Regions from separate parts of the Chryseobacterium scophthalmum genome, predicted to be linked through region 2. Evidence: riboswitches for the same ligand, from Rfam matches in the RefSeq annotation. Region 2 holds a riboswitch; each other region holds the start of a gene.

Region 1 (3,461 bases), on a different contig from region 2:
GAAATTTTTGCGCCATGAATATTTCCACCACTCGAAACATCTATCAAATCGACATGATGATCTTTTAAAATTTTTGCCAATTCTACACTATCATCAATATCCCAACCGTTTTCAGCATATTCTGTTCCTGAAATCCTTACAAATAGCGCTACATTTTCATTGAGTTCTTCGTTGACTGCATCTACAATTTCCAGTAAAAATCTTATTCTGTTTTCAAAACTTCCACCGTACTCGTCTGTTCTCACATTAGAAAGCGGTGATAAAAACTGATGAATCAGATAACCATGCGCTCCGTGTATTTCAACAACATCAAAACCTGCTTTTACTGCTCTTTTCACAGCATTTTTAAAATTTTGAACCTGTTCTTTTATTTCTTCTAAAGTCAAAACGTGTGGAATTCTTTCTGTCGGATGATACGGAATCGCACTCGGTGCAAGCGTTTCCCAACCTTCCTCCAAAGAGATTTGTTTATTTTCCCATGTAGAACCTTTTCTTCCAGCATGAGCAATCTGAATTCCTATTTTGCTTTCTGAATTTTTATGGACGAATTCTACAATTTTCTGAAGTTCTGCAGCTTGTTCGTCATTCCAAATTCCCATGCAGTGATTGGTAATTCTTCCTTTCGGTTCTACCCCGCTCGCTTCAACGATGAGAAGTCCGGTTCCGCCTTGAGCACGACTTCCGTAATGCACAAAATGAAAATCATTGGCAACCCCATTTTCTGAGGAATACATACACATTGGAGACATTACCCAACGGTTTTTAAACTCTACATTTCTAAATTTTATAGGAGAATATAACATTGAATTATTTTTAAAGAATTAAAAATACAAAATCTGGCAAGATTATAACGTATTGCCCACGTCACTAAAAAGGTTTACTTTTATGCCCCTTTTTTACGGAGACAAAAAATGAAAAAAGATATAAAAATCGATTACGAACATTTCAAAGGCAGGAACGAACTTTCAGAAGTAGAAAACAGCCTTTTTGAAAAAGCAATTCAGGCGAGAGAAAACGCTTATGCACCCTACTCTAACTTTTTTGTAGGTTGTGCCGTTTTGTTGGAGAATGGTGAAATTTTCTCAGGAAACAATCAGGAAAATGCAGCTTTTCCTTCCGGGCTTTGTGCAGAAAGAACTGCTCTTTTTTGGATTGGAGCAAATTTCCCAGATCAAAAAATTAAAAAGATCTTTATTGTGGGCGGACCAAAAGAATTTTCAGAGAAAAACCCACCAATTCCGCCATGTGGAGCTTGCCGACAAAGTATTATAGAATACGAAACAAAGCAAAACGAAAATATCGAACTTTATTTTTCTAACTTAAATGATGAGGTTATAAAAGTAACTTCTATAAAAGATTTGCTTCCATTTTATTTTGATGGAACATTTTTGTAGAAACTTTCCACGGATTACACAAATTAGCACAGATTATTGAAAATATAATCTGTGTTTTTTTATCATAAAGAAACCACTGAAAAAGAAATATAAAGAATGTGAAACTGTTATTTTCTTAACTTTTGGAAATAGTAAAGTCTAAAAACATTTTGTTTCTTTTACGGTGAAAATCTTCTAATTTAAATCAATTGTAAGGTTTTACTTTAGCTTTAATAAAATTTAATCTTTCTTTTCAAAAAAACTATATTTGCAAAAATTTTGGTTTCCAAGAGATTGGAACTAAGAGGGAATTGGGTGAAACTCCCAAGCTGTCCCCGCAACTGTAAATCGCATAATCAATTTCTACAAAAAACCACTGCCAAAACGGGAAGGTGTAGCAAAGCGAAAGTCAGGAGACCTGCCGGAATTTTAATATTAATAATAGAATTGCTTTCGGAGGAAAGGCAGATATGATATGATTTTAAAAAGAGCATTAACCCTACTTTCAGTGTCTTCTTGCCTGACAATTTATTACAGTCAGGAAAAAAATATTGACACCGTATTTGTATTCGACAACCAAATGAAAAAGGTAAAACTTTTTCATTCTTTGACGACATTATCTCCTGCAGATATTCAAAAAAATTCTTCGAATCTTTCTGAGGTTTTACGATTTCAGTCGCCTGTTTATATTAAAGAAAATGGTCGTGGAGCTGTTTCTTCACCTTCATTTCGGGGAACAACAGCACAACAGACTGCTTTTGTCTGGAACGGAATCAATATCAATTCTCAGTTTTTGGGACAGGGTGACATTAATAATATTGCAGTTTTCGGATATGATCAGGTTGAAATAAAATCTGGTGGCGGAAGTGTTATTTACGGAAGTGGTGCGATTGGAGGAAGTATCCATTTAAATAATGAATTAAGTTTTAACCAAGGCTTTAAAGGAGTACTTAACTCTGAAGTTGCTTCGTTTGGAACTTATAATAATTTTTTGAAAGCAGCTTATAGTAACGATAAATTCAGCTTTAAAGTTTCAGGAAATTATTTGATCAGCCAAAATGATTATGAAGTTCCCGAAAAAAATAATTATATCAACAGAAACGCAAAGTTTTACAATACAACTTTCAATATAGGTACAGCATATAAGATTGCAAAAAACCAGACGATTTCCTGGCAAAGTCAGTTTTATGATGCGACCCAGAACTACAGGATCCTTGCAGAAAATGTGGATAAAACCAGCTACAAAGCACAAACTTTTAGAAGTTTAGTCTCTTGGGATATTGACAAATCTAAATTTTCTAACAGCTTAAAAGCGGCTTACACAGAAGATAATTTCAAATATTTCGGAATTTATAATGCTCCTTTTACAAGTGGTGGAATTAATAAGAATTACATTTTTAAAAATGATTTCAATTATTTCATTATTCCTAAACTGAATATCAACGTCATTGGAGAATTTCAACAAAATCAAGGAGAAGGTCTAGGAACTTCAGAGCTAAAAGATGTCAGTAGAAATGTGGGTTCAGTTGCAGGTTTATTAAGATACTTTGCAACACCAAATCTTCGTTTTGAAGCTGGAATCAAACAGAATTTTGTAGAAGACATAAGCTCGCCTCTTCTCTACTCTTTCTCAGGAAAATGGAAAGCCAATAATTGGTATCAGGTTAATTTAAATTTATCAAAAAACTTCAGATTCCCTTCATTTAATGACTTATATTGGGAACCAGGAGGAAATCTTAATTTGAAATCGGAAACTTCGATTCAGGCAGATTTAAATCAGGAATTTAGCCTAAATGGGTTTAAACTAAGTATCTCTCCTTATTATATTAAAATAGACAATATGATTCGTTGGCTTCCGACTGCATTTGGCTATTGGGCAGCATTTAATACTGAGAAAGTAGAATCTTACGGTTTAGAATCTCAGCTTAGTTATCAAAAAAACTTTAATGAAAATCATTCTCTAAAGCTAATTGCCGGCTATGTTTACACAAAATCTGTTGATCTGGAAAATCAAAAACAGCTGATGTATGTTCCGCTGCATAAGTTTACTTCGAATGTAGATTATCAGTATAAATTTTTGAATTTTTT
Region 2 (3,461 bases):
GGTTCCTTTTGTGGATGTTATTAATACCATGTTGGATGAAAGTATTCCTTTGACAACGAATGAGTACGATGAATGGGGAAATCCTAACAACAAAGCAGCCTACGATTATATGAAATCTTATTCTCCGTATGAAAATATTGAGAGAAAAAACTATCCGAACCTCCTTGTTACAACAGGATTGCATGATTCTCAGGTACAATATTTTGAGCCTGCAAAATGGGTAGCCAAATTAAGAGATTTAAAAACAGACAAAAATGTTTTATTCCTAAAAACTGACATGGAATACGGTCATGGTGGAGCTTCCGGAAGATTTGATTATCTGAAAGATATTGCTTTGGAATATGCTTTCATGTTTAAACTGGAGGGAATTGATAAGTAATTTAGCTCATGCAGATCTAGCAAATTTTAAAGATCATTAAAATAGAAATCTGCGAAATCAAAATGATCTGCGAGAAAAATATAATTAAATAAATTTTAAAGATTTAAAATAAAAAAACAAAAAGAAATAAAAAGATAATATAGAAACTATGAGAAGAAAAATAGTTGCAGGAAACTGGAAAATGAACAAAAACGTCATTGATGCTCAACAATTAATGATTCAATTACTAAGCTATAAAAACAACAATACAACCAACTGTGAAGTTTGGATCGCACCGCCTTCTTTATATTTAATGATGGCAAAAGATATCTTCGAAAAAGACGAAATCGGAGTTTTCTCTCAAGATATGAGCGAATATGAAAGCGGAGCTTACACAGGTGAACTTTCTGCAGATATGTTGGAATCTATCGATGCTACAGGTTCTTTGATCGGTCACTCTGAAAGAAGACAATACCACGGTGAGAACGACGAAAGCTGCAATAAAAAAGTAAAATTGGCTTTAGATAAAGGTTTAATTCCTGTTTACTGTAATGGTGAAACTTTAGAGCAAAGAAAAGCAGGACAGCATCTTGACGTTGTAAAAACACAGACTGAAACTGCACTTTTCACTCTTTCTGCAGAGGAAATCAAAAAAGTAGTTATTGCTTACGAACCAGTTTGGGCAATCGGAACTGGCGAAACTGCAACTCCGGAACAGGCGCAGGAAATTCACGCTCACATCAGAGGAATTATCGCAGAAAAATATGGAAAAGAAGTTGCTGACGAAATTTCTATTCTTTACGGAGGTTCTGTAAAGCCAGATAATGCTAAAGAAATTTTCTCTCAACCCGATATCGACGGTGGTCTTATTGGTGGAGCTGCATTGAAATTGGAAGATTTCTCAAAAATTATTGAAGGTTTTAATTAAGAAATAATTCATATTAAAAAGTAAAGACATATCATTTGGTATGTCTTTTTTGATTAATTCAACAAAATAAACATTTAATAAATAATTATTGTTCAACATAATTTTAAAATTATTAAATTTTCATTAAAACAATAATCAATTTTTAAATAATATCTTTGCAAAAGTTTAAGGTTGAACCCAAGCGTTCATTAATAGGGAATCAAGTGAAGTAAAATAATTCTTGAGCTGTACCCGCAACTGTAAGCTATTCAACTTATTATTAAGTACACCACTGAACTTCAGGTTTGGGAAGGTTATAATAAGATGCAAGCCAGGAGACCTGCCTTAGATTAATTTCAACTTTCGGGAATAAAAGTTTATGAGATCAAATCTTCGGATATTTTTTCATGACTGTTTTTTTCCTGCAGTGAAGTTTCGGGAACAAAACTTTAAATTTAATTATATCATGAAGAAAATCTATTTTCTTATTCTTGCATTTGTATTTTCATTTACAAATGCCCAAACCGAAGGCGTTTTAGTACTCAACGAAGGCGGTATCGGAAGTAGTACTGCAGAAGTATCTTTCATCGACAATCAATCGGTTGTCACCAATAATTATTTTAAACTTAAAAACAATAATGCAACATTGGGTGATACTGGTCAGGACATTAAGGTTTTTGGTGATAAGATTTTTGTAGTTTTAAATTATTCCAATACAATAAAAGTCATAAACAAGTCTGATTTTTCATTGATTACAACGATTTCAACCAATCTTGCCAACCCAAGATATATCGCTTTTAGCGGAAATAAATTCTATGTTACCAATTGGGGAAACAATACCTTGACAAATTACGTGTCGGTTTACGATCTTACAACTTACGCTCACGAAACAAATATTCCTGTAGGAAATGGTCCTGAAAAAATCTTTGCCAAAAACAATAAACTCTATGTTTTATTGAAAGGAGGTTACGGATTGAACCATTTTATGGATGTCATCAACACTACAACCAATACTGTAGAATCGCAGGTAAATGTAGGAGACTCACCCAACAGTATTTTTGAAAAAGACAATTTACTGTACATTATGAGTTCGGGAGATCCTTACCTTCCAACTTCTTTCGGAACATTGACGGTTTATAATACGACAAGCCAGACTACGGTTTCGAGCACAACATTTCCGGTAGGCGTAAAACCATCTTATATGGATACCGACGGAACGAATATTTATTACATGAATGAAGCATCGATCTACAAAACACCAATTGCTTCACCGTCAATTAACACCTCTCCTATTGCAGTTACACCAATTACCGTAAACAGTTATGGAACTGCATACGGATTTAATGTTGTTAATAATAAAATCTATGCAGCCGATCCTTCAGGATATATTGCGGCGGGAAAAATTTACACTTACGATTTACAAGGTAGTTTATTGAATACTTTTACAGTAACTTCATTACCTAATCAAATCATTGCGTATAATAATGCATCTCTTTCTACTATTGAAAGCACAAAAACATCAAAATTAATTGTATATCCAAATCCTACAAGTGACAGATTCTTTGTACAAGGCTTAAATTCTGGAAATATTCAGGTTTATGATGTAAACGGAAGAATTGTCATCAATGAGAAATACAATGAAAAAGGAATTAATGTAAGCGCATTATCTAAAGGCGTTTATGTCGTAAAAATTACAGATAAGAATATCAACTTTAGCGAAAAGTTAATTATTAAGTAATTTTTAAAATGAAAAAGGCATCAAGTTTTCTATTTACTTTCATCGTTGCGCTGTATATGTCACAATTTACAGCCAACGATGTAAAGTTTTTTGTAGGTACAGGTTCAGAAACGGCATATTTTGTAGCCGATTTTAAAGATGGTACTGATGACAGATCATATGTTTGGGGCGTGAAATTCAATCCCGGACAAAATATTACCGGTCCGCAAATGCTGCAGATGATAAAAACTGCAGAACCAGCATTTGATTACGGAACAAGTTTCGGAGGAGGATTTTTAGATAAAGTTCAGTTTAATGATCATTTTGCACAGTCTGTACCCGATTATTGGAGTTTATGGGCAGCTGACAACACCAATAATTGGTCAATGGCAGGATGGATGAACAGCGGAACCATTTCAAACGGAGAATGGTATGGTGCAAGTTACGGTTTTAGCAATCCTACAGCTGAAGCTCCTGCA
Region 3 (3,461 bases), on a different contig from region 2:
CCTAGCTAGTTGAACCTATTCCGATTTTACATTACAAAGATATATAATTAAAATGGTAATATGCAATACAAAGTAGTGAAATTATTTTTAAAATAAGTTTAAATAACTGAAAATCAGGTAGATAATTTTTTATTTATGATTTTGTACTATTATTAAATATTAGAAATAAACTGAATATTTGAGCTTAAATTTTTATATTTGTTATAGATTTTTCGGGTTTTAATTCGAAGAATTATAAAAACTACAAACCATGAATTACAAGAAATTTCTAATGACATTCGTTCTTTAGGAGGACTTTGTAGTGCGCAAAATTATTTTGAGTTAGCCAATGTTTCCAAAAGTTTTAATGTTGTTGTCAACATAGAGACGTGTACTGAAAGGAAATGTAGTGGGAAAGCAACAGTTGATCTTTACGATAAGAATACAATGAAGAAATATCAAAGTTTCTCTTCAAGTGATTTTTATTTAGATTTAAATGAAAACCAAAAACCTGTTTTTGATTCGTTGAAAAATTCGGTTGTTTTTGGTGATTTTAATTTTGATGGAGCGGAAGATCTTGCCATTAGAAACGGAAATACCAATCATCAAAGTCCTTTTTATGAAGTATATTTGAATGATAATTTTAAACAGCAGTTTGTGCTGAATGATGAATTGACAAATCTTGTGCGTTCAAATTCTGGAATGTTTAAAACAGATCCAGAACGTCAACGAATTATTGCTTATCAAAAAAATGGATGTTGCTGGAATCTTACCTCAGAATATTTATTGGTTCCCGAGAGAGGACTATTAAAAGTATTAGAATTTGAAGAAGACAAGAGAGATTCTAAAAAAGTGACAACCGTAAAGAGAGAATTTATAGATTACAAGTGGTTTGCAAAAACAACAATCTATCCTAGAGAACGATATTTTAAAGAAGAAAATGAAAATACAGAAAGAAATTGATTTTATCCTCGCAGTAGACGCATTAAAAAATGTGCAGAGACGAAATTACAATGCAGATGATTCCAGAAGAGAAAATACTGCCGAACATTCGTGGCAGATTATCATTTTAGCCCAAATTCTTTTTCCTTACGCCAAAAACAGAGCCGATATCGATTTGTTGAGAGTGATCAGAATGCTGTCAATTCATGATTTGGTGGAAATTGAAGCGGGTGATACTTTTCTTTTTGACGAAGCAGCGATGGTTGGGAAATTTGAAAGAGAAAAACAATCTGCTCAGAATATTTTCGGAATTTTAGACGAGCCTATCCGTTCAGAATTTTTTAATCTTTGGCTTGAATTTGAAGAAGAACAAACTCCCGATGCCATTTTTGCTTGTGCCATCGACAGAATTATGCCTTTCATTCTTAATTCTTACACCTCCGGAAAAAGCTGGACGGAAGCAAAAGTAACAGAACTTCAAATAAGAAATATGCTTGAAAATGCAATCAGCAGAGCTTCTGACGAAATGGGAGAGGCTTTCCAGACCTTGCTTAACCTAAGTTTGGATTCTGAAAAAGTTTTGAGATAATTTTTTATTCCCACAGATTTCGAGTCGATTGTTTGAAATTTATTTTTAGATAATTTAATAAAATGAAAAAGTTTCGGCGGGCCAAAGGCCCGCCGAAACTGCAAAAAAAAACATTTGAATTTAACGTTAAATTTCGGCGACCGAAGGTCGCCGAAATTCTTTATTTATAGTATTTGAATTGGTTTCTTAAACTCATCAATCGCCACAAAAGTAAAATCTCCCACAATAGCTTTTTCCCTTTCGTAAGAATACATTTGTTCGGTATAGATTTCAACATTCACTTTCATACTCGTTTTTCCAACGTGTGAAACTTTTCCGATTAATTCTACAATTGTTCCTGCAGGAATAGGTTTTTTAAAATCGATTTTATCACTGCTTACGGTTACCACGCGTTTTCTTGCAAATCTTGTTGCGGTAATAAAGGCAACTTCATCCATCAATTGCATGGCTGTTCCTCCGAAAAGAGTATCGTAATGATTGGTGGTATTAGGGAAAACGGCTTTGAAAATTCTGGTTTCCGATGATTGAATTCTTTCTTCTGTAGTCATATTTCATTATTAATTAAAGCGAAAATGAAATGATATTGGAACCAACAGAATTATTCAGGAACATGAAATTCCTGAAAAGACTATAAGATCAATCAACTTCAAATCGCGAAAGTTTTTGTCTAAAGAAATAGGCAGGTCTCCTGACTTGTAACATCTTTATTCCTTCCCATGCTTTTGCACAGTGGCTTTTTATAAAGACTTCGGTTACTTACAGTTGCGCGACAGTTCGTGATTTTCACACGATTCCCTTTTAATCTGTAGTTAAACAGAACCAATTTCTCGAAAAATAGTAGCATAAAGCGATACGCCAAAAGCTAAAGACTTTTCGGTTGCAAAAATAAGAATAATAAAAGAATATATGGTAAAGAATTATTCAGGGTTGCTGTAAATAATCTGGCTGATTGCTCTTCCTTCCTTAATTGTCCAGAAAGTAGTGTATCGGTGTTCACCCGAACCATTAATCATATAAAGAAAAATATGGTCATCATCAATTGAAGTAACTCCCATGTTTTCAAAGTCCATCGTCGGATTAAACATATTTTTAATCGCCTCTCTTACAAAAACAGAACCTCTTCCGGGTTGTTGTACTCGAACTGATTTTATTTCTTTTAAATCTTCAGGAAGTTCCTTTCCGAGTCCCCAGGTTTTTTGTTTGTCTATTTTAATGATATTTCCTTCGGCATCTTTTTCCTGCTTTTTAAATTTTGCACTTGATGGATAAATATCAATTACCACTTTTGTTCTTTGAGCAGTCGGTATTTTCTGATTATTATTGTCTGTAAAAGTAATCGATCTTCCGTTTTTAGATAATACCGGAGTAAATTTTGGAAGCTGATCGATAAATGCAATACGACCTTTATTCACCATTCCTTCTTTATTAAGACTGTCATATCTCACAAAAGGCTTTGGGAGCTCTTCTTTTTCAGGATATTTTATCCAGATCCATTCAGTTTCTCCCGGAGCAGGTTTTACATAAACAAAAACATCTCCTCTTTTCATCCTGATTTTGTCAACAATTTTACGGTAATCTTCTTTGTGTACACGCACCATTGCATAACCTTCTTCGGCTTTTACTACGCCAAAAGGAACTTTATTCTGAGCATTGATCAAACTAAAAGAAAAAATACAGAATACCGATAAATAGATTGCTTTGTGGATGAAAGTCATGATGAAAAGAATATTTATAGCTCAAAGATATAAATTAAATATTTTTTGGAAGATAATTAAACCTTTTCAATTCTGTTAAATCTTTAATTGGTTTTAAATGACCATCAGAAAGAAGAAAAATATCATCTGAAATATCCAAAACATCATGATATTGATGATCCGAAATAATAAAGCCTTTATCAGTTTGTTGTTTAATAGCTGTTTTAATTTCGGTTACTACTTTTGGAGAAAGACTG

What was found. A riboswitch is a leader RNA that binds a small molecule or an ion and turns the genes downstream of it on or off. The one in region 2 is predicted to bind cobalamin.
Region 1: it holds a riboswitch for cobalamin, as region 2 does, so the genes downstream of both, BUR17_RS06425 (TonB-dependent receptor plug domain-containing protein) here and BUR17_RS16565 (YncE family protein) in region 2, are expected to answer to the same signal.
Region 3: it holds a riboswitch for cobalamin, as region 2 does, so the genes downstream of both, BUR17_RS08190 (acyl-CoA thioesterase) here and BUR17_RS16565 (YncE family protein) in region 2, are expected to answer to the same signal.

Annotation. Positions count from the first base shown of each region.
Region 1 covers NZ_FSRQ01000001.1:1,428,593-1,432,053, forward strand. Annotated here, with positions in the region: gene namA (NADPH dehydrogenase NamA) at 1-803, opposite strand, end outside; gene cdd (cytidine deaminase) at 912-1,394, shown strand; cobalamin riboswitch at 1,637-1,813, shown strand; gene BUR17_RS06425 (TonB-dependent receptor plug domain-containing protein) at 1,849-3,461, shown strand, end outside.
Region 2 covers NZ_FSRQ01000003.1:337,261-340,721, reverse strand. Annotated here, with positions in the region: gene BUR17_RS16575 (S9 family peptidase) at 1-379, shown strand, start outside; gene tpiA (triose-phosphate isomerase) at 528-1,286, shown strand; cobalamin riboswitch at 1,438-1,627, shown strand; gene BUR17_RS16565 (YncE family protein) at 1,732-3,003, shown strand; gene BUR17_RS16560 (T9SS type A sorting domain-containing protein) at 3,012-3,461, shown strand, end outside.
Region 3 covers NZ_FSRQ01000001.1:1,820,316-1,823,776, reverse strand. Annotated here, with positions in the region: gene BUR17_RS08200 (XAC2610-related protein) at 427-942, shown strand; gene BUR17_RS08195 (HD domain-containing protein) at 920-1,510, shown strand; gene BUR17_RS08190 (acyl-CoA thioesterase) at 1,675-2,058, opposite strand; cobalamin riboswitch at 2,172-2,349, opposite strand; gene BUR17_RS08185 (SGNH/GDSL hydrolase family protein) at 2,428-3,225, opposite strand; gene BUR17_RS08180 (ATP-binding cassette domain-containing protein) at 3,260-3,461, opposite strand, start outside.